DNA from 3 places in the Plantibacter sp. lyk4-40-MEA-4 genome. Region 1 is predicted to be linked to each of the others. Evidence: predicted binding sites of a transcription regulator. Region 1 holds the regulator's gene; each other region holds the start of a gene.
What was found. The regulator LexA, encoded in region 1, represses DNA repair genes until DNA is damaged. The targets are predictions, from matches to a motif close to TCGAACANNTGTTCGA.
Positions count from the first base shown of each region.

Region 2: the regulator LexA is predicted to act here: its motif matches at 6,122-6,137, upstream of imuA' (DnaE2-dependent mutagenesis accessory factor ImuA').
Region 3: the regulator LexA is predicted to act here: its motif matches at 6,120-6,135, upstream of QRN44_RS10650 (tyramine oxidase subunit B).

Region 1 covers NZ_JARVSA010000009.1:193,538-204,216, reverse strand. The annotation lists gene priA (bifunctional 1-(5-phosphoribosyl)-5-((5-phosphoribosylamino)methylideneamino)imidazole-4-carboxamide isomerase/phosphoribosylanthranilate isomerase PriA) at 1-60, opposite strand, end outside; gene hisH (imidazole glycerol phosphate synthase subunit HisH) at 146-781, opposite strand; gene hisB (imidazoleglycerol-phosphate dehydratase HisB) at 778-1,386, opposite strand; gene QRN44_RS15770 (SufS family cysteine desulfurase) at 1,497-2,804, shown strand; gene sufU (Fe-S cluster assembly sulfur transfer protein SufU) at 2,801-3,238, shown strand; gene QRN44_RS15760 (histidinol-phosphate transaminase) at 3,272-4,351, opposite strand; gene QRN44_RS15755 (amino acid permease) at 4,383-5,843, opposite strand; gene QRN44_RS15750 (LysM peptidoglycan-binding domain-containing protein) at 5,933-6,325, opposite strand; gene lexA (transcriptional repressor LexA) at 6,597-7,295, shown strand; gene metE (5-methyltetrahydropteroyltriglutamate--homocysteine S-methyltransferase) at 7,380-9,707, opposite strand; gene QRN44_RS15735 (methylenetetrahydrofolate reductase) at 9,704-10,679, opposite strand, start outside.
Region 2 covers NZ_JARVSA010000005.1:447,737-458,415, forward strand. The annotation lists gene QRN44_RS12030 (hypothetical protein) at 1-429, opposite strand, end outside; gene QRN44_RS12035 (trypsin-like serine peptidase) at 426-1,481, opposite strand; tRNA gene QRN44_RS12040 (tRNA-Glu) at 1,646-1,718, opposite strand; gene QRN44_RS12045 (diacylglycerol/lipid kinase family protein) at 1,827-2,729, opposite strand; gene QRN44_RS12050 (MBL fold metallo-hydrolase) at 2,813-3,451, shown strand; gene QRN44_RS12055 (fatty acid desaturase family protein) at 3,462-4,556, opposite strand; gene QRN44_RS12060 (cold-shock protein) at 4,929-5,132, shown strand; gene QRN44_RS12065 (SOS response-associated peptidase) at 5,305-6,006, opposite strand; gene imuA' (DnaE2-dependent mutagenesis accessory factor ImuA') at 6,148-6,885, shown strand; gene QRN44_RS12075 (DNA polymerase Y family protein) at 6,882-8,477, shown strand; gene QRN44_RS12080 (error-prone DNA polymerase) at 8,522-10,679, shown strand, end outside.
Region 3 covers NZ_JARVSA010000005.1:145,549-156,227, forward strand. The annotation lists gene QRN44_RS10625 (esterase/lipase family protein) at 1-576, shown strand, start outside; gene QRN44_RS10630 (DUF4396 domain-containing protein) at 670-1,158, shown strand; gene QRN44_RS10635 (allantoate amidohydrolase) at 1,180-2,412, opposite strand; gene QRN44_RS10640 (FAD-dependent oxidoreductase) at 2,409-3,563, opposite strand; gene QRN44_RS10645 (ammonium transporter) at 3,560-4,819, opposite strand; gene QRN44_RS10650 (tyramine oxidase subunit B) at 4,906-6,060, opposite strand; gene QRN44_RS10655 (LysR family transcriptional regulator) at 6,210-7,115, shown strand; gene QRN44_RS10660 (ABC transporter substrate-binding protein) at 7,418-9,061, shown strand; gene QRN44_RS10665 (ABC transporter permease) at 9,058-10,140, shown strand; gene QRN44_RS10670 (ABC transporter permease) at 10,144-10,679, shown strand, end outside.

The DNA of each region.
Region 1 (10,679 bases):
GTCCACGATGTCGATCGCGGGGAGCAGCGTCAGTCCGGCCGTCGTGTTGAACTCGTTCATGATCCACCGTCTCTTCGGGAGCTGCGAGCCCCTCGGTTCCCGGCGCACAGCATGCCTCGCGGCACAAGCACCTGATCCTAGTCGGCTACAGGGTGCCGAGCCAGTTGGACAGCAGGCGGATACCGGCGTCGCCCGACTTCTCCGGGTGGAACTGCGTCGCCGACAGCGGACCGTTCTCGACGGCTGCGAGGAACGGCACGCCGTGGGTCGCCCAGGTGAGGCGCGGCTCGGGGAACGGCGGCATGACCTCGAGGGTCCACTGCTGTGCGGCATAGGAGTGGACGAAGTAGAAGCGCTCGTCGGCGAGGCCGTCGAAGAGCACGGACCCCGCGTCCGGCGACACCGTGTTCCAGCCCATGTGCGGCAGGACGGGCGCTTCGAGTTCCGTGACCGCACCGGGCCACTCCCCCAGGCCGTCGGCCTCGGACCCGCGCTCCACGCCACGCTCGAACATGACCTGCATCCCCACGCAGATGCCGAGGACCGGACGCCCTCCCGCGAGACGGCGGTCGATGACCTCGTCGCCGTGGGACGAACGGAGTGCGCCGATCACCGCGTCGAAGGCACCGACACCTGGCACGACGAGACCGTCGGCGGCCTGGGCCGCCTGACGGTCGCCCGTCAGCACGACGTCTGCGCCGGCGAGCTCGAGGGCCTTGACGGCGGAGTGCACGTTGCCGGAGCCGTAGTCGAGGACGACCACCGACGGGCGTGCACTCACAACGCGCCCTTCGTCGACGGGATGCCCTGGACCAGCGGGTCGAATGCCTTCGCCTGCCGGAAGGCCCGCGCGAACGCCTTGAACTCCGCTTCGGCGATGTGGTGCGGATCGCGTCCGCCGAGGACGTTCACGTGCACGGTGAGGCCCGCGTTGAAGGTGATCGCCTCGAAGACGTGACGCACCATCGAACCCGTGAAGTGCCCACCGATCAGGTGGAACTCGAATCCGGCCGGTTCCCCGCCGTGCACGAGGTACGGACGACCGGAGATGTCGACGACGGCCTGCACGAGGGCCTCGTCGAGCGGGACCAGTGCGTCGCCGTACCGGGAGATGCCGGCCTTGTCGCCGAGCGCCTGACGGATCGCCTGGCCCAGGACGATCCCGACGTCCTCGACCGTGTGGTGGACGTCGATGTCGACATCGCCCGTCGCCCGGACGGTCAGGTCGGTCAGCGAGTGCTTCGCGAAGGCCGTGAGCAGGTGGTCGTAGAACGGGACGGAGGTCTCGATGCTGCTCGTGCCGGTGCCGTCGAGGTCCAGTTCCAGCTCGATGCTGGACTCGCTCGTCGCGCGCTGGATCCGGGCCGTGCGCTGCTGGGTGGTCATGGGATCCAGTGTATCGAGCGCACCGAAGCTGCACGCCGTGTGTCGACGGGTGTGGATCGTCGCGTCATCCGGCTGCACCAGGCTCTGCCGACGCCTATCGTTGAGAGGTCATGACTTCCACACCCAGCATCGCCCCGGCCGTCCCACTCGACCAGGCGGAGATCGCCGCTCTCCGTGAACGGTTCCCGATCCTCGCCCGGGAGATGAACGGACACCCGCTCGTCTATCTGGACTCCGGCGCCACCTCGCAACGTCCGATCGAGGTCATCGACGCGGAGCGCGACTACGCGACGCACCGGAACGCCGCCGTCCACCGTGGAGCCCACCTCCTGGCCGCCGAGGCGACGGAGCTCTTCGAGGACGCTCGCGCGACCGTCGCCGCGTTCATCGGTGCCGATGAGCGGGAACTCGTCTGGACCTCCGGCGTGACCGCGGCCCTCAACCTCATCGCCGGGGCCATCGGGAACGCGAGCGCCGGTCTCGGCGGTGCTGCCGCCGAGCGGTTCCGACTCGGTCCAGGCGACGAGATCGTCGTCACGGAACTCGAACACCACGCGAACCTCATCCCCTGGCAGCAACTCGCAGCACGCACCGGTGCGACCCTCCGTCACCTCCCGGTCGACGACCACGGCGTGCTGCGCTTGGACGCCGTGGACGACATCATCGGCGAACGCACGCGCATCATCGCCTTCGCGCACGTGTCCAACGTCACCGGGGCAATCGCGCCGGTCTCCGAGCTCGTCGGCCTCGCCGAACGCGTCGGCGCGCTGACCGTGCTCGACGCCTGCCAGTCCGTGCCGCACCTGCCCGTCGACGTCGCGTCCCTCGGCGTCGACTTCCTCGTGTTCTCCGGCCACAAGATGCTCGGTCCCAACGGGATCGGTGCGCTCTGGGGTCGCCGTCAGCTGCTCGACGCCCTTCCGCCCTTCCTCACCGGCGGGTCGATGATCACGACCGTCACACTCGAGGGTGCGGAGTTCCTTCCCGCGCCGCAGCGGTTCGAGGCGGGGACCCAGCCGGTGTCGCAGGCGATCGCCCTCGCGAGCGCCGTCCGGTTCCTGCAAGCGGTCGGCATGGACCGTGTCCACGCCACCGAGGCGGCCTACGGACAGCGTCTCGCGGCCGGACTCGCCGCCACCCCCGGCGTCACGCTCATCGGCCCGCCGCCCGGGACACCTCGCGCCGGGCTCGCGAGCTTCGACCTCGCCGGCGTGCACGCTCACGACGTCGGTCAGTTCTTCGACGATCGCGGCATCGCGGTCCGCGTCGGTCACCACTGCGCACAACCACTCCACCGCCGATTGGGGCTCACCGCGTCCACCCGCGCCAGCAGCTACCTCTACACGACGGAGGCCGAGATCGACGCCTTCCTCGAGGCTGCCACGCTCGTCGGTCCGTTCTTCGGGGTGTCCCGATGAGCGGCCTGGAGAGCCTCTACCAGGAGCTCATCCTCGACCACGCCCGCCAGCGCCACGGCTTCGGCTTGCGGGAGGCGCCCGCCGCCGAGTCGCATCAGCTCAACCCCACCTGTGGCGACGAGGTCACCCTGCAGCTCCATCCCGGGCCCGACGGTCGTCTCGCACCGATCGCCTGGGAGGGGCACGGCTGCTCGATCTCGCAGGCGTCGAGCTCCTGCCTGAGCGACCTCGCGGCAGGCCTCACCCCGGCCGAGCTCGAGGCTCTGATCGACGAGTTCCGCACGGTGATCCGCTCGCGGGGCACGCTCGAGTTCGACGAGGAACGGTTCGGAGACGCGGCGGCGTTCAGTGGCGTCTCGCGCTACATCGCGCGCGTCAAGTGCGCCATGCTCCCATGGGTCGCGGCCGAGGAGGCCATCTCCCGCCTGCCGTGAGCGGCGCGCCACCTCCGCCCGCCGATGGCCTGGTCAGGCGGGGCTGATCGCCGCCAGGGCTTCGAGGAACGCGGTCGTCTCCGCTTCGGTGCCTGCGGTGACCCGCAGGTGGTTCGGGATGCCGACGTCGCGGATGAGGATCCCCCGCGCGAAGAGCGCCTCGAACGCCGCGTGCGGATCGGCGACGCCGCCGAACAGGACGAAGTTGGATCCGCTCCGCTTCGGGTCATAGCCGAGACGCGCGAGCTCGACGACGAGACGATCGCGCTGAGTCCGGATGTCGTCGACCATCGCCAGCATCTCGTCGGCGTGCCGAAGTGCGGCGGTCGCGGCCGCCTGCGTCAGGGCGCTCAGGTGATACGGGAGCCTGACGAGTCTCAGCGCGTCGACGACCGCGGGGTCGGCGGCGAGGTACCCGAGACGGACCCCGGCGAAGGCGAAGGCCTTGCTCATCGTCCTGGAGACGATCAGGCGCGGACGCCCCTCCAGCAGGGTGAGCGCGCTCGCCTCGTCGTCGGGTGCGAACTCCGCATACGCTTCGTCGACGATCACCATGCCCCGCGACGCCTCGTACACCGCGGTGACGGTCTCGAGCGACAACGGTGTCCCGGTGGGGTTGTTCGGTGAGCAGAGGAACACGAGGTCGGGATCCGCCTCGGCCACCTGACGCGCGGCGGTCTCGGGCGAGAGCTCGAACTCGGCGTCACGCGTCGCGGGGATCCACCTGGTGCCGACGCCGGCGGCCAGGAGCGGATACATCGAGTACGTCGGCGTGAACCCGAGGAGCGATCGCCCGGGACCACCGAAGGCCTGCAGGATGTGCTGCAGCACTTCGTTCGACCCGTTCCCCGCCCAGATCTGCTCCGGGGTCACCCCGTGGCCCAGGTATCCCGCCAGCGCCTCCCGGAGTTCCGTGAACTCGCGATCGGGGTACCGGTTCACCGTGAGGACCGCCGACGCGAGCGAGGCGACGATGTCGTGCGCGACCGCTTCAGGAATGGGGTGCGTGTTCTCGTTGACGTTGAGCGCCACCGGCACCAGGGCCTGGGGAGCGCCGTACGGGCGCTGTCCTCGGAGGTCGTCGCGGATGGGGAGGTCGTCGAGAGCGGTCACTCCACAATGCTAGCCACTCCGACCGGCGCGCTCACTCCGCCTGGCGCTCCCGACGAAGGACCTCGTGGCGGGGGCTCGCCGGGTTCAACAGCGAGTTGCGTCGCCCGTAGGCGAAGTAGACGATGAGGCCGATCACGAGCCACACCCCGAACCGTAGCCAGGTCTCCCAGTGCAGCTGCAGGATCAGGAAGCCGGACGCCAGGACGCCGAACGCCGGGACGAACGGCATCAACGGCAACCGGAAGGAGCGGGGCTCATCCGGCTTCGTGTACCGGAACACGATCACCGACACGCAGACCACGATGAAGGCGGCCAGGATGCCGATGTTCGTGAGGTCGGCGACCTGCTTGATCGGGAACACACCGGCGAAGACGGCTGCCGCGCCGCCGGCGATCCAGGTCACCCGCTGCGGCACGCCTCGTCGGTCCGTGCGCGAGAACCACCGCGGCAGGAGACCGTCGCGACTCATCGAGAACCACACGCGGGTGACGCCCAACAGGAACGTCAGCATCACGGTGAGGATCGACAGGACGGCGAAGACGGAGATGATCGTCGCGACCACGGGCAGACCGACGCTCTGGAACGCCGATGCGAACCCGGCCGTGGGGTCGATGTCGGTGTAGTTCTGCATACCGGTCAGGACGAGGGTGGCCGCGACGTACAGGAGCATCGCGATGATGAGGGAGAGGATGATCGCCTTCGGCATGTGCTTCTTGCCGTCCTTCGCCTCCTCGGCGGCCGTGCTCATCGCGTCGTATCCGAAGACCGCGAAGAAGACCGTCGCGGCACCGGCGAACACCGGCCCGAAACCGCTCGGGAGGAACGGATCGTAGTTCTGTCCGTCGATGTAGAAGACACCGAGGCCGATGATGAACAGGATGAGCAGGACCTTGATCCCGACCGCGACGAGCTCGAATCGACCGAAGGCCTTCGTCCCTCGGCTCAGGATGAAGGTCACGAGGAGACAGACGAAGATGGCGGGGAGGTTGACGAGGCCGCCCTTCCCCTCGTCGGCGGTCGAGGTCATCCAGTCCGGCATGTGGATCCCGATGCCGGACAGGAAGGCGTCGAAGTAGCCGGAGATCCCGATCGCGACCACCGCGACGATCGCGATGTACTCGAGCAACAGGTCCCAGCCGATGAACCAGCCGATGATCTCGCCGAGCGCCACATACCCGTAGGTGTAGGCGGACCCGGCTCTCGGGATCATGCCGGCGAACTCCGCGTACGACAACGCCGCGGCCGCGGAGGCGAGCCCCGCGATCAGGAACGAGAAGAGGACCGCCGGCCCGACAGCGGGCGAGGTATCGCTCCCGTGAGCGACGAGTCCGGCGAGTGAGAAGATCCCCACCCCGATGATGCCACCGACCCCGATGGCCGTGAGTTGCCAGAGCCCGAGACTCTTGAACAGCTTCGAACCGGAGGTCTCATCCTCGATCTCCGCGATCGGCTTCTTCCGGAGCAGCGAGCGGCTCCGATCGTCTGTACTCATGCTTGCCTCCGACGATGCTGCGGGCGTCGTTGCACCGCGCCATCGACGATAGCTGAGAACCAGCGCGGAGGGACCCGCCGATTGTCGGCCTACTCGGCCGCGTACCGCTGCGGGATCGCCAGGCGCTGCCCCGGCTCGACACCGGCGGTGCTGAGCTGGTTGAGGTTCATGATCTCGGCGATGACGTCGCGCGGGTCGGCGTCGGGTGCGATGGACTCGGCCAGCTGCCAGAGCGACTCGCCCGGGTCGACCGTGATGTACGTGAACGTGGCTCCAGCCGCCGCCGTGTTGGCCGCGGCACCGCCTGCGGAGAGTCCGACGACCGCGACGCCGATGACCAGCGGGATGGCGGCGAGCGTGGTGAAGACGACACGACCGCGCTTCGTCAGGCGGAGTCGGCGTGTAGACGGTGCGTCTGACGTCGGTACCTGCGCCGTCTGTGCGGGAAGCGCCCGGTGGGACCCGATCAGTGCTGCGCTCATGTCAACCCTCCAAGAGTGTGCTCATCGTGTGATGAGGACTCGTACCCGACACTCGGCCAGGAGTGCCGAATACGAACCTGTGTTCCGAATATATCTTCGATTGTTCGAATACTCAACCCTGTCTTCGTACCTGAGACGCGCGGGATCGGCGACACGCTCGAACAGATGTTTGTCTGGACGAGCCGGTGCGGATACAGTTTCGAGTGTTGGAAGCAGTACACCACCACCCACCGACATCGGTCACCGACAGCCGATCAGGGCAGGAGCGAAGATGGCAGCGAACACGGCGGGCGACGGAGCCCGGGAGCGCCAGATCGGCGGCACCCGGCGACGGAAGAGCCTGAGCGACAAGCAGCTGGCGATCCTCGACGTCATCCAACGCTCGGTCTCGCAGCGCGGCTATCCGCCGAGCATGCGCGAGATCGGCGACGCCGTCGGGCTCGCCTCCCTGTCGAGTGTCACGCACCAACTCGGACAGCTCGAACTCAGCGGATACCTCCGACGCGATCCCAACCGTCCCCGCGCCATCGAGGTGCTCATCGACCTGCCGAGCGCCGTCGAGGGCAGCGATCCCGACTCCGCTCCCCCGGTCGGTGACGCCGCCATGGTCCCGCTCGTCGGTCGCATCGCCGCCGGCATCCCGATCACGGCCGAGCAGCAGGTCGAGGAGATCTTCCCCCTGCCCCGCCAGCTGGTCGGCAAGGGCAGTCTGTTCATGCTGAAGGTCGTCGGCGACTCGATGGTCGACGCCGCGATCTGTGACGGTGACTGGGTCGTCATCCGCGAGCAGAAGACCGCTGAGAACGGCGAGATCGTCGCGGCCATGCTCGACGAGGAGGCGACCGTGAAGGTGTTCCGCCAGCGCGACGGCCACACCTGGCTGCTCCCTCGGAACTCGGCCTTCGAGCCGATCCTCGGCGACCACGCCGAGGTCCTCGGCAAGGTCGTCGCCGTGCTCCGGACGGTCTGACCGACCGGACCACTCCTCCACACCGATGTGGGCCGGACCGATCCGTGGATCGTCCCGGCCCACATCCGTGCCGGACCGACGACGTCAGCCGGTCGCACCGACTCGTGCGCGGACGACGCGCGTGGCCTCGACGATGTTGGTGAGGGAGGCGACCGTCTCCTCGTAGCCTCGCGTCTTGAGCCCGCAGTCCGGGTTCACCCAGACCTGGCGCTGCGGGATCCCCTCCAGCGCGATCTCGAGCAACGCGGTCACCTCCGCGACGCTCGGCACCCGAGGCGAGTGGATGTCGTAGACGCCCGGGCCGATGCCGTGGTCGAAACCACTCGCCCGGATGTCGGACACGACCTCCATCCGCGACCGAGCCGCCTCGATGCTCGTCACGTCGGCGTCCAGTCGTCGGATCGCGTCGATCACCACCCCGAACTCCGAGTAACAGAGGTGGGTGTGGATCTGGGTCTCGGCGCGCACGCCCGCGGTCGCCAGCCGGAAGGAGCCCACCGACCAGTCGAGGTACCCTCCCTGGTCGGCCCGCCGGAGCGGGAGCAGCTCGCGGAGTGCGGGTTCGTCGACCTGGATGATGCGGATGCCGGCCCGCTCCAGGTCGGCGATCTCGTCACGCAGGGCGAGGGCGACCTGGTTCGCCGTCTCGGCGAGCGGTTGGTCGTCACGCACGAACGACCACGCGAGGATCGTCACCGGGCCCGTGAGCATGCCCTTCACCGGCTTGGTGGTCAACGACTGCGTGTAGGCCGACCACTCGACCGTGATCGGCGCCGGTCGCGAGACGTCCCCCCACAGGATCGACGGACGGGTGCACCGTGAACCGTAGGACTGCACCCAGCCGTGCTCCGTCACGGCGAAGCCGTCGAGGTGTTCGGCGAAGTACTGGACCATGTCGTTGCGCTCGGGCTCGCCGTGGACGACGACGTCGATCCCCAGATCCTCCTGCAGCGCCACGACGCGCCCGATCTCCGCGCGCATCGTCGCGACGTAGGCCTCCTCGTCGAGTGTCCCTGCGACCCGCTGTGCGCGGGCGCGACGGATGTCCCCGGTCTGCGGGAAGGAGCCGATCGTCGTCGTCGGGAGGAACGGCAGGCCGAGCGCCTGCTCCTGCGCCGTTGCGCGCTCCTGGTAGTCGTCCCGGGTGAAGTCCGCTGGCGCGAGCGCCGCCGTCCGTGCGCGGATGGTGGCATCGACGACCCCGGGCGCGGCCAGCCGATCGTCGAGCGCGGCCGACGCTGCGGTGAGCTCGGTCGCGATCGCTGCGCGCCCTTGGGTGAGACCGCGTGCGAGGACCGCGATCTGATCCACCTTCTGGTCGGCGAAGGCGAGCCAGCTCCGGAGACGAGGGGCGAGCTTCGTCTCCACCGACACGTCGTGCGGGACGTGCAGGAGGGAGGTCGAGGTGGACACCGCGAGCTGCGGGAAGCGCTCCGCCGCGCGCTCCAGGAGATCGGCCGCGGCTGCCAGGTCGCCGCGCCACACGTTGTGGCCGTCGATCACTCCCGCGACGACGGTCTTCGTGGCGAGTCCGGGTGACGAGTCCGGCAGGCCTCCTCGGACGAGGTCGACACCGACGGCCTCGACCCCCGACTCGGCGAGCACCGGGAGGGCGTCGCCCAAGGCACCGTAGGGAGCCGCGACGAAGATCGCCGGGCGGTCCGACACGGCGGACAGGACGCTCGTCGATCGTTCGAGCGCCGCGAGGACCGTCGACCTCGGCACGTCGAACGTCTCCGACACCAGTGCGGGTTCGTCGAGCTGCACCCAGGGCGCGCCGGCAGCGGCGAGGCGCTGGAGGAGTTCCGCGTAGACGGGCAGCAATGCCTCCAGTCGATCGATCGGGGCGAATCCCGCTGAGGCCCCCTCGGCCGCCTTGGACAGCAGCAGGACCGTCACGGGGCCCACGATGACCGGCCGCGTCACGTACCCCTCGGCGAGGCCCTCGCGGAACTGCTCGACGACCCGGTCGTCGGAGAGCGCGAACGGCGTCGACTCGCCGATCTCCGGGACGAGGTAGTGGTAGTTCGAGTCGAACCACTTCGTCATCTCGAGCGGCGCGAGGTCGCCGGCGCCACGAGCGATCGTGAACGCCCCGGCGAGGTCGACCCGACCGTCGGCCCCGACGAGCGACGAGAAGCGCTCCGGGACGGCACCGACGGTGAGCGCGGCGTCCAGGACCTGGTCGTAGAACGAGAAGCTCTCGGGGATCGCGGCGTTCGTCGGGTCGAGGCCGAGCCCCGCGAGGCGGGCACGCGTGGCGGCGCGCAGCTCGGCGGCCGTCCGCTCGAGCGCCTCGGCGTCGATCCGGCCGGCCCAGAAGGACTCGACGGCGCGCTTCAACTCCCGGTTCGGCCCGATGCGCGGGTAGCCGAGGATGGTGCCGGCGGGGAATGCGGAGGTGGGGTTCATCGTGCGTCCTTGCTGGTGAGTGGATCGGGGATGGGATGACGGACCGGTCGGTCGCCCGGCACGGGGATGCCGGCACGGTGCAACACGTCGAGCACCGTCCGATGCTGGTTGAAGGCGTAGAGGTGTACGCCCGGCGCGCCGCCCGCGACGACGTCGCGGATGAGCCTCGCGGAATAGTCGATGCCGATGTCGATCCGTCCCGCTTCGTCCGGCTCGACCTCGAGCGCGATCGCCAGGTCGCTCGGGAGCGCCTCGCCGCTGAGCTCGAGCACCCGACGCAACCGCGCCGGACTCGTGATGGGCATCACGCCCGGCAGGATGGGCATGGTGACGCCGTGACGTCTCGCGCGTTCGACGAAGGCGAGGTAATCGTCGGCGTGGAAGAAGAGCTGGGTGATGGCGAGCGTCGCCCCAGCCGCCTGCTTGGCCAACAGGGTGTCGAGGTCCTGCGTCGTCGACCGCGACCGCGGGTGTCCGTTGGGGAACGCGGCGACCGCGATCCGCGGCCGATGGCGTCGCCCGAGCTGCACCGCGCCCGGGAGGCCGACCAGCGACCCCTCGGCGTAGGGCTCGTGCTCGGCACTGACCCGGCCGATGAGCTGCACGAGTTCCGCGGCACTCCCCAGATCACCGAGGAAGGCGTCGCCCTCGACGGCTCCGGCAGGCGGGTCGCCGCGGAGCGCGAGGAAACTGTGCACCCCGGCGTCGAGGAAGTCCTTGATGAGTCGGCTGGCCTGGGCGTGCGTCGACCCGACGCAGGTGAGGTGGGCCATCGGGTCCACCGAGGTCGACGTCCGGATGCTCCGCAGCACGTCCAGGCTCGCCGTTCGCGAGGAACCACCGGCGCCGAAGGTGACCGAGATGAACTCCGGGCCGGCGGCGGCCAGGTGCTCGACCGTCCGTGCGAGCGCGACGCCGCCGTCGAGCGTCTTGGGCGGGTACAGCTCGAACGAGAAGGGGGTGCGCCCGGGA
Region 2 (10,679 bases), on a different contig from region 1:
CGTCTGGACGGCCACCCACTCCGTGGGCGCGAGCTCCTTGAGTTCACCGCCGAGCAGCAGGAGGTCGTAGTCGACTCCCGCCTGGTGATAGATGTCGACGGTGTCGCCGTCGGCCGAGCCCTTGTCCTGGCTGAACGACGCGGTCGGGTCGCCGAAGAGCACGACCGAGTCGTTCTCGTGCGACTCGAGGTCTCCCGAGACGGCGTGGACGTATGCCGACCCGATCACGTCCGGCGCCTGGCCGATCTGGGCTGACAGCAACTCCAACCTCGCCTCGGCGAGATCCTGCATGTAGCTCTGCTGGGCGGCGGCGTCGGGGAACGCCGATCCGGGCGTCGTGCACGCGCTCAAGGCGAGCGCGGCGGTTCCGGCCAGAGCCAGGACGCCGATCCGCCGCCGGCGTCGCGTCACACTCGCGCTGGCGGTCATGACCCCTCCGCCAGAGCATCGTTGTACAGGGTGAGCGCCCGCTGTCCGAGGACGGGGCCCTCGAGCCAGGAACCGTCGCCGCGTGAGGTGACCGAGGTGACGTACCCGGCGCCGGTGGCGGGATCCAGGCGGGTGAGCCAGCCCCCGCCCGAGCAACCCGGGGTCATGAGGCAGTCGACCCGGTATCCGGCATATCCCTTGGTGGCGGCCTGGCTCGCGCAGTAGCGCTGCGACTGACCGTCGAACGGTGCGGCGGACGGATACCCGATCACCGTGATGCCCTCGGGCGGCGTACCGAACGAGATGCCCTGACCGCCGGTCACCTCCTGGATCTTCTGACCTGCAGCGTTCGGGGCGAGCCGGATGAAGGCGAAGTCGTAGGCCCAGCCGTTGCCGCTCGTCGCACCGCTGGCGTCCGAGGTCGCCTCACTCGTGAACTCGTCGGGGACGTAGGTGCTGACCCCGGCCCACTGCCCATAGGGCTGGGTCTGGCCGTTGGCCGCGTCGGCCGGGATGAAGATGATGTTCTCGGCGAGCTGTTTGCCGTACGTGTCCCAGACGCAGTGGCCCGCCGTCAGGACGAGGTCCATGGTCGGGGCGTTGACGACGCTCGCGGAACAGACGTACGTGGCACCGCCGATGGAGAAGTACAGACGTCCCTGCGTCGCCGCCGCCAAGCCGGTCGCCGGGTAGGGGTCGCCGGCTGCTGTCGGGGTGATGGCCTTGACGTCGACGTCGGGACCGACCCCGGTACTCGGGTGCACGACCACGCCGGTGGCCTGGTCGCCCGTGAGCGTGTCCTCGCCCGGCTTCAGATCCGGAGCCGTCGCTCCGCCGAACTTGTCGTCGGTCCAGTAGTCGTTGACCTCCTGGGGACTCGCGTCGAAGTCCTTGCGCAGCGTGTCGTCGGTGCCCCCGGCCACGTCGACGACCGGGCCCGCACCGCCGGCCACGGGCTCCCCCGTCACCGGGATGGAACACCCCGTCAGCAGCGCGGCGAGGATCAGGACTGCGGCTGTCGCCGGAGCGCGGCGCTTCTGCTTCACGGTCACCCGGCCAAGCTAGCACGCAGCGGCGCTCGGCGAGATCGGTGCGGGCCCTGCCATCCGCGCATTCTGGAGGGCCTGCGTGGACATCCCGGGGCAGGCTCGAGCCGCCGAATGAACGAAGCCCCGCTCCCTGATGAATCAGGAGAGCGAGGCTTCGTTCGGTGTTGTGACCCCAACGGGATTTGAACCCGTGCTGCCGCCGTGAGAGGGCGGTGTCCTAGGCCGCTAAACGATGGGGCCGTAAGCAACGGATATGAGTATGCCATACGATTTCGAGCCGTACAAATCGAGGCCACCAGCGGCATCCGACGGGCGTGTCGCGCGGTGCTCACGGTCGATCGGACAGGCTCAGACGAGGACGCGGAGGGCACCGGGGACCACGTCGATCGTGACCGGCAGCGGACCGACGCGCTCCCCGTCGGCGTAGGCCGTGATGCCGTCCGCGGCGATCGAGACCGAACGGACCCTCGACAGTCGCACGATGTCGAGGCCGGTGTGGGCACCCGAGAAGACCTTGGGGAACAGCCGGAGGAACCGGAATCGGGACACGGGCGCGACGACGAAGAGGTCGAATCGGCCGTCGGCGAGGTCCGCCTGCGGCGCGATGAGCATGCCTCCACCGATCGAGGTGTTGTTCGCGACTGCGAGGAGGACGGCGTCGACCGTCTCCGGCGTCCCGTCCACGGTCAGCTCGTACCGGCGGGGTCGCAGGGCCAGGAGCTCACGGAGGATCGCGATCGTGTACCGACTGCGCCCGCGCGGCCGTCGCATGCGGTTCGCCCGTTCGTTGACGAGGGCGTCGAAGCCTGCGGACACCGCACCGACGAACCAGGTCGTCCGCTCGCCGTCCGTCACCGTGCCGGCGTCGATCACGCGCGGCCCACCCTCGAGCGCACGGAGCAGGGACGCGATCGCGGCTGCGGGATCCCCCAGCGGGATCCCGAGTCCCCTGGCGATGTCGTTGCCCGTACCGGACGGGACCACGCCGAACGGCAGGCCCGAGTCACGCACCGCCTCGACGGCCAGACTCACCATGCCGTCGCCACCGACGACGACGAGCGCGTCCAACCCGGCCTCGATGGCAGTCCGCACCGCGCTCCGGAGCTGCCCGACGGTCTGCTCCTGCAGGCGGACGGCGCGGTGCCCGGCTTGCTCGAGGGCGTCGAGCACCATCGGGCCGACGGCTCGGGTCGAGCCGAACGACGCGGTCGGGTTGATGGCGACGCCGATGCGTCGGGGCTGCGTGGTCACCTGCCGATTCTGACAGGCCCACGGCGGCCGGATACCCGGATGACCGGGTTGCCCCCGGCGCTCCCACGGTATTCACTCGTCCTATGAGACTCACGAAGTTCGAACATGCAGCATTCCTCCTCGAGACGGACGGCGCCAAGCTGATCGTCGACCCGGGCGCGTTCACGTCCCCGATCGCCGATGTGGAGCACACCGCGGCGGTCCTGATCACGCACCTGCACCCCGACCACTGGACCGCGGAGCACCTCGACCGCATCCTCGCCGCGAGCCCGGAGGCGGTCCTCTACGGACCGGCCGGTGTCGCCGCCGCCGCGGACGGGTACGACATCACCGTCGTCGCCCCGGGAGACGTGGTCGAAGCGGGGCCGTTCACGCTCCGGTTCTTCGGCGGGACCCACGCGGTCATCCATTCGTCGATCCCGGTGATCGACAACGTCGGCGTCCTCATCAACGACCTCGTGTACTACCCCGGCGATTCCTTCGCCGTCCCCGAGGGCGTCGACGTCGACCTCCTGGCCGCGCCGGCCGGTGCACCGTGGATGAAGATCTCCGAGGGCATGGACTTCGTCACCGCCGTCGCCCCGAAGCGCGCGTTCGGGACGCACGAGATGGTGCTCTCAGGGCCGGGACAGAGCATGTCGCACGACCGCCTGCAGTGGGCGACCGAACAGGGCGGCGGGACCTACTACCCGCTCGCCCCGCTCGACACGCTCGAGGTCTGAGACCGGACGACTACCGGCGGCGGAAGTTCGCCGCCGCCGGGCAGTCGAACGGGTCGCGGGCTGAGAGCCCGACCCGGTTGAGGTACTCGATGACGATGGCGTAGGACTGCAGCAGGGTCGTCTCCGTGTACGGCACCTGCTGGGTCTCGCAGTGCTCCCGCACGATGACGCGAGCACGGGCCAGAGCCGGGCGAGGCATGCTCGGGAACAGGTGGTGCTCGATCTGGTAGTTCAGGCCGCCCATGAAGGTGGCCATGCCGAAGCCGCGGACGTTGCGCGAGGTCAGCACCTGCTTGCGGAGGAAGTCGAGCTTCATGTCCGCCGGGATGATCGGCATGCCCTTGTGGTTCGGCGCGAAGGACGCACCCATGTACACGCCGAAGACCGCGAGCTGGACGCCGAGGAACGCGAACGCCATGCCGACGGGCAGGAAGAGGAAGATCGCGGCCAGGTACAGACCGACGCGAGCGACGATCATGCTGATCTCGGCGGCGCGGCCGTCGACCTTGCCCGGACCGAAGAGGGTCTTGAAGGACAGCGCGTGGAGGTTGATGCCCTCCAGCATGAGGAGGGGGAAGAAGAGGTAGCCCTGCTTCCGGGTGATCAGCGCCTGCAGGCCCTTGGCCTTCGCCGCGTCCTCCTCGATGAAGGAGATCGTGTCGATCTCGATGTCGGGGTCCTTGGTGACCTGGTTCGGGTTCGCGTGGTGGCGCGTGTGCTTCGTCATCCACCACGAGTAGCTGATGCCGACGATGCCCGCCGCGAGGAAGCGACCGGCGCGGTCGTTCGCCCGGCCCGAATCGAAGACCTGACGGTGCGATGCCTCGTGGGCGAGGAAGGCGAACTGGGTGAGGATGATGCCGAGCGCGCCGGCGATGAGCAACTGGAACCACGACTCGCGGAGCAGGACGAAGCCGGTGACGCAGCCGAGGAGCGCGATCACGAGGAACGAGAACGTGAGGATGTAGAACGTGCGGTGGCGGCGGAGGAGTCCTGCTTCGCGAACCGTCTTCAACAGCGACGAGTAGGAGCTGGTGACGTTCGCAGCGCCGGGCTTGCGGGGGCTCGTGGCACGAACCGGGCCGAGGATGGCTTCAGTTGACATGGGCACTCCGGAGGAATCGTGTCGACTTCCCAGCCGGGATGGTGAGCGGACGCTCGGGCGAGCATGAGCTCTGCAGATGGCCTCAGCCTACGGTCGACGGCTGGGGAATCACCGCACACCGCGAGATCCGCTGGAGATACCCAGGCATCACGACGAATGTCGGAAAAAGATGCGGAATTGGCCAATCCGTTACCTGATCGGCTGCCGTTTCGAGCCGAGATGGGCTAACGTGGATCGAAGTTGTTGTGTTGCGCAGGTATTTCAAGCCGCGTTTCCACCGATGGATACGCTGCTTTTCTGAGGAGCGAGCAAAGAACACCGCGACGAACGGGCCCGAAAGTCGGGAACGGTCACTCATGAAAGAGGAAATACATGTCAACTGGAACTGTGAAGTGGTTCAACGCCGAAAAGGGCTTCGGATTCATCACTCCTGACGACGGCAGCGCCGACGTCTTCGCACACTTCTCCGCCATCGCGACGAGCGGCTACCGCTCGCTCGAGGAGAACCAGAAGGTCGAGTTCGAGACCAACCAGGGCCCCAAGGGCCTGCAGGCCGAGAACATCCGCCCCCTCTGATTCTCTGATCAGTCGGAGCTGACGATCCGAGCGGCAGGTCATTCCAGCCCTCGCGTCTGAGACACCGAGAACCGCCCCTGACGTTCGCGTCAGGGGCGGTTCTGTGTGTCCGGGGTAGATTTCGTGTCTCCGGGGCGGTTCCGTTCCGTGCATCCGGCCGACTCTCCTGCGGCTACTCCTGGACGGGGAGGATGAGCTCCGGTCCATCGCCCTGCAACGGCGCCACCCGGTGGAAGACGAGCTGCTCGGCGACGTCGGTCGCTGCGGACACCATCTCGTCGACCTCGTCCTGGTCGGCCTCGTGGTGCGGGTCAAGCCAGGCGTCCCAGCATTCCGGAGGCAGCGTCACGGGCGTCCGTGGGTGCAGCTCCTGCAAGGGACCGACCGCCGGCCGCGTGAGGATGGTCGCGCTCAGCACCCAACGCCGCGGGTCGTCGTCCGGTCGCGAGCGGTCGCGCCACCACGAGTAGAGGGCCGCGAAGACGATCGGTTCACCACCAGCGGTCTGCACGTAGTACGGGGTCTTCGTCGCGCCCTCGGTGTGCCACTCGTAGTACCCGGCGGCGGGGACCAATGCGCGCTTCTGTTTGACCGATGGCGCGAACGTGGGCTTGGTGGTGACCTCCTCCGCGCGAGCGTTGAAGGTCGGGTACTGACTCTTCAGCTCGGTGGCGAACGACGGCACGAGTGACCACCGCGCCGATTCGAGCCGGCGGACCGCCGACCCCGTCTTCACCGAGTCGAGGATGATCGGGATCTGCTCGGTCGGGCGCACGTTGTACGAGGGCCCGGGCAGCTCGGCAGCCGCGTGGTCGATGTCGAAGAGCTCGATGAGCTCCTCGGTGGATTCGGTCACGACGAAACGTCCGCACATGGGCCCAGCGTACCGGGCGCCGCTGACACCGCGGACCGCGTGTCGGTGGGATGCCGGACCATGGTCGAGTCATCCGTCAGTCGTCGTCGAGACCGGATCGAGCCGGTTGACTTGTTCGAAGATATGTTCGAATATTGAGCCATGGCCCTCCGCGCACTCGTCGACTCCCCCGTCAGGGCGGACACTGCGACCGAGCTGCACGAACTCCAGGGGCGCATCAAGCGGATGCAGGGGACGCGCCTCGACACCCGATCCCTGCCGACCGCTCCTGAGCTCTCCCGGCTCCTGCCCGGTGGCGCCCTCCAGGCCGGAGGCAGCTACTCCGTGCTCGGCTCCACGGCGCTCGCCATGTCGCTCATGGCCGGGCCGTCAGCAGCCGGGACCTGGTGCGCCGTCATCGGTCTCCCGTCGTTCGGCGTGGAGGCGGCGGCCTCCATGGGCATCGACCTCGAACGACTCGTCCTCGTCCCCCAGCCCGGTCCGGACTGGCTCACGGTCACCGCGGCCATGGCCGACGTCGCCGGCGTGCTCATCACAGCGCCTCCCGGACGGATCGCCCCGAGCGACGCCGCCAGACTCGCGGCTCGCCTCCGGCAGCGCGAGGCCGCACTGATCGTCCTCGGTTCCTGGCCGCAGAGCGATGCGACGTTGCGCGTGACCGAGAGCTCCTGGAGCGGCCTCGGGGCGGGGCACGGACATCTCCGGCATCGGCGACTCACCGTCAGCTCGATGCTCGGCCAGGGGGCTGCGGGCCGGCCCAGGACCGCGCACCTGACGCTGCCCCTGGGATCGACCGAGGGTCGCACCGCACCGCTCGCCGGCTCCGCCCTCCTCGACGACGACACGGTCGTCCGGCTCCCGATGGTCGTGAACCGATGACGACCGAACCGCCTGCGGGACCGGTCGAGCGCACCATGGTCCTCTGGTGTCCCGACTGGCCGATCGTGGCGGCACGACTCTCTGGAACGCTGTCCGAGGACACGGCCGACGCTCCGCTGGCCCTGGTCGAGCATGGTGAGGTCCTGGCCTGCGACGCCAGCGCACGTCGAGCAGGAGTGCGGCGTGGACTCCGTGTCCGCGAGGCCGAGGCCCGCTGTCCGGAACTGGCGACCGCCGACTACGACCCGGTCGTCGACACCCGCGCCTTCGAGCCGGTCCTCCTCGGCATAGAGGAGCTCATGCCGGGCGTCCAGCCCTTCCGGGCCGGGCTCTGCGCCATCCGATCCCGAGGACCGAGCAGATACTACGGCGGCGAGTCGGCTGCGGCGGAGGTCCTCCTGACCCGCCTCGACGAGCTCGGTGTCCCCGATGCACGGATCGGCATCGCCGACGGCCCCTTCGCCGCGGAGCAGGCCGCGAGGTCCACCGCGTTCCAGCAGGACGGTTCCCGGATCATCGCGATCCCCTCCGGAGCCTCTCCCGCTTTCCTGGCCCCACTCCCCCTGTCCACCCTCGGGCGCCCCGAACTCAGCTCACTGCTGCACCGGCTCGGGATCAGCACCCTGGGGGCGTTCGGCGCGCTGCCCGCGACCGAGGTCCGCGACCGCTTCGGCCCCGACGGCGCCCGAGCGCACCGCCTCGCAGCCGGCGCGGACGCCCGAAGCGTCGTCCCTCGGGTGCCGCCGACAGAGCTGGCCGTGTCGATCGCCTTCGAGCCCCCGCTCGACCGCATCGACCAGCTGACCTTCGGGTTCCGGCAGTCCGCGGAACGGTTCATCACCGGCCTGGCGGAGGCCGGCCTCGTGACCACCGCGATCACGATCAGCATGCGGAGCGAGCGCGGGGAGCGCTCCACCCGCACCTGGCTCCACCCACGCTGGTTCACCGCCGGCGACGTCCTCGATCGCGTGCGCTGGCAGTTGCAGGGCGCGTCCGACATCGATCACGGACTCGCCTCCCCCGTCGAACTCGTCGAGGTCGTCCCGGAGACCCTCGACGACGCTGCGGAACACGAGGAAGGACTCTGGGGCAGCGGACCGGACGAACGCATCCACAGCGGACTCGCCCGTGTCCAGAGCATGCTCGGCCACGACGGCGTCGTGACCGCGGTGCCGTCCGGCGGCCGCCTCCTCCTCGACCGCCGCATCCTCGTCCCCTGGGGCAGCGTTCCGCCGGGTGGTGAGGCGGCCGTGGCCGAACGTCGGAACCGGCCGTGGCCCGGGACCATCCCGGGAGCGGCTCCGTCGACCGTCTTCGACACCGCCGTGCCGGTCGAGGTCGTCGACGCGACGGGTCAGACTGTGGCCGTCGACGAGCGCAGCACCGTGAGTGCAGCACCAGCACGGTTCTTCGCCCTCTCGGACTGGCACGTCATCCACGGTTGGGCCGGCCCCTGGAGCATCGACGAACGCTGGTGGGACGACGACGACCACCATCGCGTCCACCGTCTCCAGGTCCTCGACGATGCGGGTGACGCCTGGCTGCTCCTGTTGGAGGAGCAGCACTGGAGGGCCGAGGCCCGCTACGACTGAACCGCATCGCGTCCGCACCACACCGCATGACGAAGGAGCCCAGCATGGGATGGAACAACCCCCCGGTCTCATGGTCGGAGTTCGAGCGCCGTCTGTCCGACGCGAGCCGTCCGGCCACCCTGCCGCTGGGAGCCGACGGTGGGGACAGCCCGGCCTGGTCGCGGAAGCGTCAACCGTACGTCCCCGAACCACCGGAGCAGCGCCCGTCGACGACGCGGGTCCCCTATGCGGAACTCCACGCGCACTCGAGCTTCAGCTTCCTCGACGGCGCGAGCCCGCCGGAGCGGCTCGTCGAAGAGGCTGCGGCACTCGGCCTGCACGCGCTCGCGCTCACCGACCACGACGGTTTCTACGGTGTCGTCCGGATGGCCGAGGCGGCGGAACGGTTCCCCGACCTCCGGACGGTCTACGGTGCCGAACTGTCCATCGGCCTGGACCGGCCGCAGAACGGCGTCCCCGACCCCGTCGGGCATCATCTGCTCCTGCTCGCCCGTCGAGCAGAGGGGTATCACCGCCTGGCCGGCGCGATCACGGACGCACAACTCGCCGACGGAGCCGAGAAGGGCCACCCGATCTACGACCTCGAGCGGCTCGCCGCCTCCGTCGCCGGCCACGTGACCGTGCTCACCGGGTGCCGTAAGGGGTTCGTCCGCACCGCGCTCCGTGAGCACGGTCCGGAGGCCGCCGCCGCCGCGGTCGACCGACTCGTCGCCCTGTTCGGTCCGGAGCACGTCGTCGTCGAGTTGAGCGACCACGGCCACCCGGAGGACTCGGCGGAGAACGATGCACTCGCCGAGATCGCGGCGTTGCTCGACCTCACCGTCGTCGCGACCGGCAACGTCCATTACGCCACGCCCGAGCAGCATCGACTCCAGACCGCGCTGGCGGCCGTCCGAGCACGACGCAGCCTCGACGAACTCGACGGATGGCTTCCCGCGGCCGGAACCGCGCACCTGCGGAGCGGAGCCGAGATGGCGGACCGGTTCGCCAGATACCCCGGAGCGGTGGCACGGAGCGTCGAGCTGGCGGATGAACTCGCCTTCAGCCTGCGGGCGGTCCGCCCGAAGCTCCCGCGACAGCGCGTCCCGGAGGGCCATACACCCATGAGCTGGCTCCGGCATCTGGTGCTCGAAGCCGTCCCCGTCAAATACCCCGACGCCACTCCCGAACACCTCCGACGCATCGAACGGGAACTCGAGGTCATCGAGCAGAAGGACTTCCCCGGGTACTTCCTGATCGTGCACGACATCGTCAGTTTCGCCCGCGGCCGTGGCATCCTCTGCCAGGGACGCGGTTCCGCCGCGAACTCGGCCGTCTGCTACCTGCTCGGGATCACCGCGGTCGATTCGATCTTCTACGAGCTGCCGTTCGAACGGTTCCTCTCCAGCATGCGGGAGGAGGAGCCCGACATCGACGTCGACTTCGACTCGGACCGGCGCGAGGAGGCCATCCAGTACGTCTACGAGACCTACGGACGCCGCAACGCCGCTCAGGTCGCGAACATCATCAGCTATCGGCCGAAGTTCGCCGTCCGCGACACCGCCAAGGCGCTCGGGTACAGCCCCGGTCAGCAGGACGCCTGGTCGAAACAGGTCGAGCGTTGGGGCGGGGTCATGTCGAGCACCGACCACGACATCCCCGAGCGCGTCGTCGGCCTCGCGCAGCAGATGCTCACCCTGCCCCGGCACCTGGGCATCCACTCGGGTGGCATGGTCCTGACCGATCGCCCGGTCGGCGAGGTCTGCCCGATCGAGCACGGGCGCATGGACGGTCGCACGGTCCTCCAGTGGGACAAGGACGACTGCGCCTGGATGGGTCTGGTCAAGTTCGACCTCCTGGGTCTCGGCATGCTCTCGGCCATCCAGTACTGCTTCGACCTCGTGGCCGAGCACACCGGAGAGCGCTGGACCCTCGAGACCATCCCGAAGGACGAAGCAGGGGTCTACGATCAGCTCTGCCGGGCCGACACCATCGGGGTCTTCCAGGTGGAGAGCCGCGCACAGATGGGTATGCTGCCGCGTCTGCTCCCCCGCCGGTTCTACGATCTCGTCATCGAGGTCGCCATGATCCGCCCGGGGCCCATCCAGGGCGGCGCGGTACACCCCTACCTGCGCCGGAAGACCGGCCAGGAGCCCATCACCTACCTCCACCCGAGCCTCGAACCGGTCCTCGAACGCACGCTCGGCGTGCCGTTGTTCCAGG
Region 3 (10,679 bases), on a different contig from region 1:
TTCGGGAGCATCGACCTCGTCGCCCACTCCATGGGCGGTCTCTTCTCTCGTGCCGCGATCCGCGAGCTGCGCGACTCCGGCCCGTCGATCGGCCGGCTCGTCACCCTCGGCACCCCCTGGGAGGGGTCGCTCCTCGGCGACGTGCTCACCGGCGAGGTCTCGGTCCACGACGCCCACGGCGATGCGGGGACCGCGACGATCCTCGAACGGTCGAGGGGCTATGCCGCCGAGCATTCACAGGGCGCTGCCGACGAGGTCTCCCGCCGGTTCCTGCGCGAGTGGAACACGACGCAGCTCGGGTTCCTCGACGACGTCGCCGTCACCGCAGTCGGTGCGGGTCACTTCCACACGGCAGCCGAACCGCGACAGCTGTGGCCACACGACGGTCTGGTGGCCCTGCGAAGCGCTCGAGCCGACGACGTCCCGGTCGACGTCCTCCCCCGCGTGGTCCGCCGTTCCTTCGAGGACGACGTCCACAGCATCTTCTTCGCCGACGCCTTCGACCTACCATGGGAGCGCGCGCTCACCTGGGATCCCGAGGTCTTCTCCGTGGTCGACACCGCCCTCGCGTCCTGAGCCGGCATCGACGTCCGTGCGAGCGGACCACCCATCGGGAATATACCCCGGAGGGGTACTGTTCGGGCTGAAGGACGAACCCGAGGAGTGCTCATGAGCGACCACACCCACCACGGCCACGGCCACGGCCACGCATCCGACAATGCGACCTCCTGGCGGATGGCCGCCACCGCCACCCTCCACTGCCTCACCGGTTGTGCCATCGGCGAGGTGCTGGGCATGGTGATCGGCACCGGCCTCGGACTGCACAATCTCGGGACCGTGGTGCTCTCGATCGCACTGGCGTTCGTCTTCGGTTACGCGCTCACGATGCGCGGCGTGCTCCGCGCGGGCCTGTCCTGGCGCGCCGCCATCGGTGTCGCGCTGGCCGCGGACACCGTATCGATCGCGGTCATGGAGATCATCGACAACACCGCGATGCTCGCCATCCCCGGAGCGATGGACGCCGGCCTCACCAGCGGCCTCTTCTGGAGCTCCCTGGTCGCCGCTCTCGCCCTGGCCTTCGTCGTCACCACACCGGTCAACCGTTGGTTGATCAGCCGGGGCAAGGGGCACGCCGTCGTCCACGAACTCCACTACTGACGTCCCTCGGCTTGTCGGCCATCAGGCGATCCCGACGCCGACCGCCAGTCCCTCCAGGACGTCCGCAAGCGCCACCGCACCGGCCTCCGCGTCGGCGTCTTCGGCGTACTCCTCCGGCGAATGGGAGACACCGGTCGGGTTCCGGACGAAGAGCATCGCGGACGGTGCGTGGGACGCGAGCACTCCGGCGTCGTGCCCCGCGCCGGTGCCGAGCACGGGCGCCTCCGGCAGCATCGTTTCGAGGCGCCCGCGGAGGAACGGGTCGAAGTCGGTCGTGGCGCTGAACGACTCCTCGGTGATCGCGGCCACGCATCCCTCCTCCGCTGCGACGAGCGACAAGCGTTCGGTGATCGCCGCCACGATCGCGGCGGTCACGACGTCGTCGGGATGACGGACGTCGATCCAGAAGTCCACGCTCGATGCGATCACGTTCGTGCCTCCCGGCAACGGGAGCACCCGGCCGACGGTCGCCCGAGCGTCCGGCGTGGCCCGTCCGATCGTGCGGATCTCGGTGATCATCCGCGCAGCCGCGACGAGCGGGTCCCGTCGATCCTGCATGAGCGTCGTCCCCGCATGGTTCCCTTCACCGCGGATCGACGCCCGCCACCGTCCATGGCCCAGGACGTTCGAGCCGATCGCGACCGGGCGATCGAGGTCGACCAGCGCCCTCCCCTGCTCGACGTGGAGCTCGACGAACGCGTCGATCGCTCCGAGCCCGCCCGGATCCGGGCCGACACCCCGTGGGTCGACACCATTGCGTGCGAGGACCTCGGCGAACGTGTCGCCCTCCACGTCGCGCAGGGCCAGCGCCCGCTCCGGACTGATCGCACCGGTGAGGAGCCGCGAGCCGAGGCAAGCGACGCCGAAGCGCGAGCCTTCCTCCTCCGGGAAGACCGCGACGACGATCGGCTTGGCCGGCTCGAAGCCACGCGAGCGTAGGTGATCGATCGCGACCAACGCCGATGCGACCCCGAGTGGTCCGTCGTAGGCGCCACCGCCGGGGACCGAGTCGAGATGGCTCCCGGTGACCACCGCACCCGCCGTCGAACGTGACGGCACATGCCACCAGGCGCGGATGACCCCGTTCCCGTCGACGTCCACGTCGAGGCCACGGCGCCCGGCCTGACCGACGAACCACTCCCGCAGCTCGAGTTCGGCCGTGGAGTAGACGGGCCGCGAGTAGCCTCCCCGACGCGCATCCCGACCGATCCCCGCGATCTCGTCCAGGAGGGAGACCACGGTGTCGCGGGTCACCGGACCGCTGCCAGGCTCGGCCGGAACATCGCCGGCACGGCGTCTCGACCCTCGACCAGCGCGAGGGCGTACTCGCCGATGAGCGGGGCGAACTTGGCACCGTGGCCGGAGCAGGGCGCCAGGACCGTGATCCCGTCGACCCGGTCGATGACGAAGTCCTCCGTCGGGGTGTTCGTGAACAGGCAGGTCGTCTCCGCATACGGTTCCGGGACGAGGCTCGGGAGGAAGTCTCGGACGTAGGCGACGACCCGTCGGCGGTTCGCGTCGTCGACGACGCCGTCATGATCCGCGGCCGAGGGGATGCGCCTGCCGCCGTTGTACTCGGCGACCTTCTGTCCACGCCACTCGGCGTCGCGCCCGCCGGGGAGCCCGTAGACCTGCATCCGCTCGGACTTGTGGATGAAGGTGGGCCACACCGATCCGGATCGCGCCGGGTCTTCCGCGTCGACGCCGATCCGGTCCCGATACGGGAAGTGGTACGCCTGCTCCTGACGGACCTCGAGGGCCGGGAACGCGTCGAGGAACCCTCCCGGCAGCGCGAGGTCGCCGAGCAGGTCCGGAAGCCAACCCCCGGCTGCGACCACCACCTGCTCCGCATCGAACGCCCTCCCCCCATACCCGAGCACCCGGTACCCGGTGGCAGTCCGCTCGACCCGCTCGACCGGCAAGTCGTTCAGGACCGTGGCCCCGGCGCGGACGGCGGACTCGAGCATCGCCATCACCGACTGCTCCGCGTCGATCACGCCGGCTCCCGGATGCCACAGGGTGGGCGTGTCGAAGCCGATGTCCCAACGGGCACTGGCCTCGTCTCGGGAGAGCAGCTCGTGATCGATGCCGTGCTCGGCCAGCACCGACGCGAGGTGCTCCGGGCGACGGGTCGTCCCGAAGTCGAGCGCACCCGTCCGCGTGATCAGTGGACGCCCGTGCTCCAGGCCGAGCTCGTCCCACCCTGATGCCGCCGCGAGGACGAGACGGGTGTAGGACGCCTCCGGGTAGGCGTAGCGGAAGATCCGGGCCGATCCGTGGGACGATCCCCACTCGTTGGCCGGACGACTCCGCTCGAGGACGGTGACGTCGTGCCCGGCCTGGGCGAGGCGCCAGGCCGCCGCAGCACCGGCGAGCCCGGCTCCGACGACGATGACACTCGTCATGCGCGTGCTTCCAGGTCTTCGTCCTCGTAGGCGCGCTCGGCGTGGGCGTGCTCGTCGATCCCGGCGACCTCGTGCTCCTCGGGGATCCGCAGACCGATGGTGATCTGGATCAGCTTCGCGATCACCCAGGTGACGATGAACGAGTAGGCGAGGACCGCGACGGTCGCGATCGTCTGCACGCCGAGCAGTTCGAACCCGCCGCCGTAGAGCAGACCGGAGCGTCCGTTCGGAGCCGCATCCGTCGCGAACACCCCGATGAGGAGCGTCCCGATGATGCCCCCGACGAGGTGGACCCCGACGACGTCGAGGGAGTCGTCGAACCCGAGCCGGAACTTCCACTCGATGGCGAGGCAGCAGACGACGCCCGCGATGGCCCCGATGATGATCGCACCGATGGGCGAGACGGCGCCGCAGGCGGGGGTGATCGCCACGAGGGCGGCGATGATCCCCGATGCGCTGCCGAGGCTCGTGACCGCTCCGTGGCGGAGTCGATCGACGATGGACCAGCCGATGAGGCCGGCACAGGCCGCGACGGTGGTGTTGAGGAACACGACGCTCGCCGCGTTGCCGGCTGCCAGCGCCGAGCCGGCGTTGAAGCCGTACCAACCGATCCAGAGCAACCCGGCGCCGACGAGGACGAGCGGGCGGTTGTGCGGGCGGAGTTTGCCACCCCAGTCCTTGCTCTTGCCGAGCACCAGGGCCAGTGCGAGCGCCGCGACTCCGGCGTTCATGTGCACGGCCGTCCCACCGGCGAAGTCGACGGCACCGAGGGTGTTCGCGATCCATCCACCGGCCGCCGTGTCGTTCGAGAAGGCGAACACCCAGTGCGCGACCGGGAAGTACACGAGCGTCGCCCAGAGCCCGGCGAACAACAACCAGGCGCCGTACTTCATGCGGCCGGCGGCGGCACCCGCGACGAGTGCCGTCGTCACCCCCGCGAACAGCAGTTGGAACGCCGCGAAGAGTGCGAGGGGAATGCCGGCATCGGGGTCGTCGGCGAGTGCCTGGTCGAGCCCCGCGAACTCGAACGGGTTCCCGATGAGTCCGAGCCCGCCGACGGAGTCACCGAAGACGAGCGAGTAGCCGAAGGCAACCCAGAGCAACGCGACGAGGCTGGCCCCGCCGAAGCACATGATCATCATGTTGAGGATGCGGCGGGACGAGACCATCCCGCCGTAGAACAGAGCCAGGGCCGGGATCATGAGGGCGACGAGCGCCGAGCTCGTCAGGATCCAGGCGACGTTTCCAGCGTCCACAAATCACTCCATCGTTCGAGGTGCACAGCGGCCGGGCGGCCACGGCGTCGGGTTCGGGTGGAACAGGTGTCGGTGCCGGTCGGCGGTCAGGCCAGGTCCGGGGCGTCCCAGAGGTTGAGCTTCGTGCCGATCCCCTGCTCGACGGCGTTCTCGTAGATCGTCTTCGCCCACGCGACGTCCTCGACGCCCATCCCACCGACGCTGAAGAGGACCGGCTGCTCGGGGAACTCGCGCCCGACGGCGTTGCCGTCGAAGACGTCTCCGATGTTGACCACGCGGGACTCGTCCAGCTCACCGGTCCCGATGAGGTCCTGCCAGTAGAGGCCGATCATGCCGAACGCGGTCTCGTGCGACGGCGCAGGGTACTCCTCGGCCCATGCCTCGTAGATCTTCTTCGCGTCCGCGATGAGGCGCGCCTTGCCGGAGAGGGTGTACTCCTTGTCCATGCGCAGGTTCGCGGGCAAGCTCAGGAAGGCGCCCGGCTTGATCCAGTCGCCGTCGATGAACGGGTAGTTCTCCGAGCCGACCAGGCCGGTGACGGCTTCGGAGACGATGTCCGAGTCACGCACGGCGGCCTCGACCGTCTCGGCGATCTCGATCGTCGTGAACTGCGGGTAGTGCGCGCGGACGTAGTCGGCGAACGCCTCGGACGTCGACCGTCGGCGCCCGTGGATACGGATGGTGTCGAGCGAGGGACGGGCGGTGGTCATGGCGTGCAGAGCGCTCTTGTTCATGGCGCCGGGCCCGATGATGCCGAGTGACTTCGCGTCCACCGGTGCCAGGAGCTTCGCGGCGGCTCCAGGCACGGCAGCGGTGCGGTAGGCGCTCTCGAGGTTGCCGGACATGATCGCGTAGGGCGCGCCGGTGTCCTTGTCGTTGAGCACGATGAGGTGGATGGAGCGCGGGAGGCCTCGCTCGCGATTGTCGACGTTCGACCCGTACCATTTGACGCCGGCGGTGTCGAAGCGTCCGCCGAGGTAGGCGGGCATCGCCATGAACCGGCGGTCGGCGGCGTCGAGCGGCATGCCGGGAAACGGTGAGGTGGCGGGGAACCCGATCGGTGCTCCGTGCGAGTTGGCGGTCGGACCGGCCATCCGGTAGTCACCCTTCGCGACGAGCACCAACACCTCCTCCATGACCTCCATACAGTGGGCCATGTCCTTCATGCCGGCGGCGATGACCTCCGGTTCGCTCAGGTAGAGCATGTCGATCCGGGTGTTCGGGGAAGCGTCTGCGGTCACGGGTGGTCCTCCAGGTCGGGGTGTGTGGTCCTCAGCGAACACGCTCGCGATCGTCCTGGTCAAATACCGATTCGACCCTCGATTGAGAGCGTTTCGCTCGCAATCTGGACGAAACAGCGCGGTAATACGAGAGTCGTATCGTCGATGGGATGGAGCTCCGCCAGCTGCGCTACTTCCTCGCCGTCGCCGAGGAGCTCCATTTCGGTCGTGCCGCCCGACGGCTGCACATGTCGCAGCCACCGCTGAGCGTCCAGGTCGCACGACTCGAGCAGGAGGTCGGCACCGCGCTGTTCGACCGTTCGACGAGGCGGGTGGCGCTGACCCCCGCTGGACGACACCTCCAGGCGCGGGCGCGACACATCGTCGAGGAGCTCGACACGGTCCGGGGCGAGATGCGCGACTTCGTGGACGGTCTCGCCGGGGAGCTCACCGCAGGGTTCGTGAGTTCGGCCAACTACACGGTCCTCCCCGGCGTCGTGCAGCTGTTCCGGGCGAGCCGCCCCGGGGTGACGCTGCGCCTGGTGCCGTTGACCTCAGGAGAGCAGTTCGACCGGCTCCGCGACGGCACGCTCGACGTCGGGATCGTCCGTGACGAGGTCCCGCAGGCGCCGTCCGACAGCTCCCCCGCGCTCACGACCGAGGTCGTCTTCGAGGAGCGTCTCGTGGCATGCCTCCCGGTCGGTCACCCGTTGGCAGGGCGACCGGAGGTCACCGCGGAGGAGCTCTTGGAGGTCCCGATGATCTCCTACCCGCGGGCGCTCATGCCGGGATTCGTGGACCGCGTCGCGGAGGTCCTCGGCACGTCGAGTCGGACGCAGGTGGTCGAGGAGGTCGTCCATCAGGAGACCGCCCTCGGGTTCGTCGCGGCCGGCGTGGGTACGACGATCCTGCCCGAGTCGGTGCGGCAGCTGGTGCCGCCGTCGATCGTCGTCGTGCCGCTCGCCGGGTCGCCGACGACACGCCTGCTGGCCGCTCGCCAGGAACGGACGGACGACAGCCCGGTCCACGACGCGTTCATCGCCTGTCTCCGCGACGCGGCCGCACAGCTCAGGTGAGGGGCAGCTCCGCCCCCGGACGATACGAGCGACGGGTCTACCCCGCCAAGGCGGCGAGGATCGGCAGGTGGCAGAGGAACACGGCGACGCCGCTGCCGTAACCCGCGACGACCTGGAGCGGGGTGTGCGCTCCCGCTCTGTGCCGGCGTGGATGGCGGACGGGTGCTTGACACGCCTTCAACGGGACCGTTACCGTGGTGCTCATACGTAGTAGCAACCAAGTGATCATTGTTGCCTCGCCGGTCATACGTATGAGTAGGTCCTTCCGCAGCCGGCGGTGCATCCAGTCAAAGGAGACAGGAATGACCTTCAGCTCGCGCACGATCGGCATCGTCGCAGCGCTCGCCCTGACCGTCACCGTCAGTGCCTGCACCTCTCCGGGAGCGTCGACCTCCAGCCGCACCGACACCATCGTCTACGGCAAGTCCGACGGCGGGACGACGTACGTCCGCAACTACAACGTGCTCGGACCGGCGACGGAGAAGGCACCGAACGCGGAACTCATCTACGAGCCCCTCGCGCGGGTCGACTACAGCGACGGGGCCCTCGTGAAGCCCTGGCTCGCGGAATCGCTCGACTTCGACGAGGCCGGCACGACGCTCACGATCGCGCTGCGCGACGACGTCACGTTCTCCGACGGAGACCCGTTCGACGCTGAAGACGCCGCGTACTCCCTGTCCCTCCCCCTCGAGAAGCCGGAACTGAACCTCGCCGGGGTGACCTACATCGCCGTGCAGGAGGTCGACGAACACACCGTCGCCGTCACCTTCGACTCCCCCTCCTTCGCCGCACTCAACCAGTTCGCGTCGAGCTCGCTCCCCATGGTGCCGAAGCACATCTGGGAGGAACAGGACCTCACCACCTGGACCAACCCCGACCCGGTCGGCACCGGACCGTTCACCCTCGACGCCTTCGCCGCGCAACAGGTCACGCTCAAAGCCCGCAGCGACTACTGGGGCGGCGAGATGCCGATGAGCACCTTCAAGATCCTCGCGACCAACGGCGAGACCGTGAAGGCGCAGCTGCTGCGGGGCGACGTGGACTGGGCCCCGACGGGGTGGCCGGGCGCCGAGGAGGAGTTCGTCGCGAAGAACCCTGAGACGAATCTCTACCAGCTCTACGCCACCGGCGGTGCCTACTCGATGATGTACAACACCGCGCAGGCACCCTTCGACAGTGCCGAGCTGCGCAAGGCACTCGCCCTGTCGATCCCCCGGTCCGACATCACCGCGACCTTGAACCGCCCCGGCACGGAGGCTGGTCCCACCGGACTCGTCGACCAGATCTACGAGGACTGGATCGCTCCGGAGTACCGCGGCGTGGTCCAGGAGGTGGACGCCGCGGCGGCCAGGGCGGCACTCGATGCGAGTGGGTACGAGGTCGTGGACGGCGCGCTCGTCAAGGACGGTCAGAACTACACTCCGCGACTGTCGTTCAACCAGGACTTCGGGTGGAACGCGTACGCGGACATCATGATCAACAGCTGGAAGCAGGTGCTCGGGATCACCGTCGCACCGGCCGGCGCGCCCGGCGCGACGCTGTACGACCAGCAGAAGACCGGCGAGTTCGACCTCACCATCGCCACGACCGGTGGAGCCGGGGTCTACGGCGTCTACAGCTTCCTCGACAGCCGCTACGTCGAGCCCATCGGCACCTCGGCCGCGACGAACATCGGACGCTGGTCGGATCCGGACACGGACCGGATCCTGACAGGCATGACCGAGGCGTCGGACGAAGCGACGATGAAAGCCCTCGCCCTGGAGATGCAGCGGATCGTCGTCGACGAGGTCCCGTTCACCCCGCTGTACAACTCCTACTGGTTCGTCGATGTGAACGCTTCGAACTGGAGCGGCTGGCCGACACCCGAGTCCTTCACCGCGGTCCCCTTCCCGAGCCTCGGTCCCGACACCGTGCTGACGCTGCTCTCGCTCGAGCCGACAGCATGACGGCGACCACGGGGGCGGTGGCACCCGCCGCGGCGAGCTCCGGCGGTGTCGACGTCCGAGCGCGTCGGCGACGGGGACGGAAGAGCGGCGCGTTCCTGCTCCGGAGACTCGGCTTCTACGTCGTGGCGGCCTGGTCCGCCATCACGCTCAACTTCGTGATCCCGCGCCTGATGCCGGGCGACCCGTCGGCCGCCATCATCGACCAGCTCGAACGGGTGAGCGGTCAGTCGCTCCCGCCGGCGACCCTCGTCTCCGTCCAGGGGCTCTTCGGCAATCCGGACGACAACCTGTTCGAGCAGTACCTGACGTACCTCGGCCAACTGGCCCGGTTCGACCTCGGTGTGTCGATCGTCAACTTCCCGGTCCCGGTCGCCGACCTCGTCGCCGCCGGGCTGCCATGGACGTTGCTCCTCGTCGGCACCACGACGATCGCCGCCTTCCTCATCGGCACGGCGATCGGTGTGGCTGCCGGCTGGCGGGCCGGGACGCGGTTCGACGCGATCGTCACCCCGCTGACGACCTTCCTCTCCTCCGTGCCGTACTTCTGGGTCGCCCTGCTCGCTCTGTGGGCCTTCGGGTTCGTGCTCGGGTGGTTCCCGTTGGCCGGCGGCTACGACCCGAACCTCGCGATCTCCTTCGAGCCGGGCTTCATCTTGAGCGTGTTGCAGTACGGGGCGCTCCCCGCCGCCACCATCGTCTTCTCCGCGTTCGGAGGCTGGATGCTCGGAATGCGCAACATGACCGTCACGACCGTCGGCGAGGACTACGTGCTCCTCGCCCAGGCCAAGGGCCTCTCCCCCGCGCGGGTCCGGTGGCGCTATGCGGCCCGCAACGCGATGCTCCCGCAGTTCACCGGCTTCGCGATGGCCCTCGGCGGCGTGGTCGGTGGCGCCCTCCTCACGGAGATCGTCTTCAGCTACCCGGGGATCGGCTACCTCCTCTTCTCCGCTCTGCAGAAACGCGACTACCCCGTCATGCAGGGCGTCTTCCTCCTCGTCACGCTCACGGTGCTACTCGCGAACCTCATCGCGGACTCCGTGTACGTGTGGCTCGACCCGCGGGTACGGAAGGAGAGCTGAACCATGAAACTCAACCTCTTCGGCAACGGCAAGGTACTGTTCGGCGTGATCGTGCTCGGCTTCTTCGTGCTGCTCGCGCTCCTCGGCCCCTGGTTCACCGCCAGTGTGCTGGGGCTCGACGCGCGGGCCAACGACATCTCCGCGATCTCCGCACCGCCGAGCGCCGCCCACCCGCTCGGGACCACGCAGTTCGGTCAGGACGTGCTCGCCCAGGTCATCGAGGGTGCGCGCGGCTCGATGTTCGTCGGATTCCTCGGGGCCATCATCGGAACCACCATCGCGGTCCTCGTCGGCGTGCCGGCCGGGTACTTCGGCGGCACGACCGGCAACCTGCTGAACTTCCTCACCAACCTGTTCCTCGTGATGCCGGTACTGCCGCTCATCTTCGTCCTGGCCGGCTACCTCCAGGGCACGGGACTCGTCATGATCGCGTGCATCATCGGCGTTTTCGGCTGGGCCGGCGGTGCCCGGACCCTGCGTGCCCAGGCCATGAGCGTGAGTAGTCGCGACTTCGTGCAGGCCATGCGGATGCTCGGTGA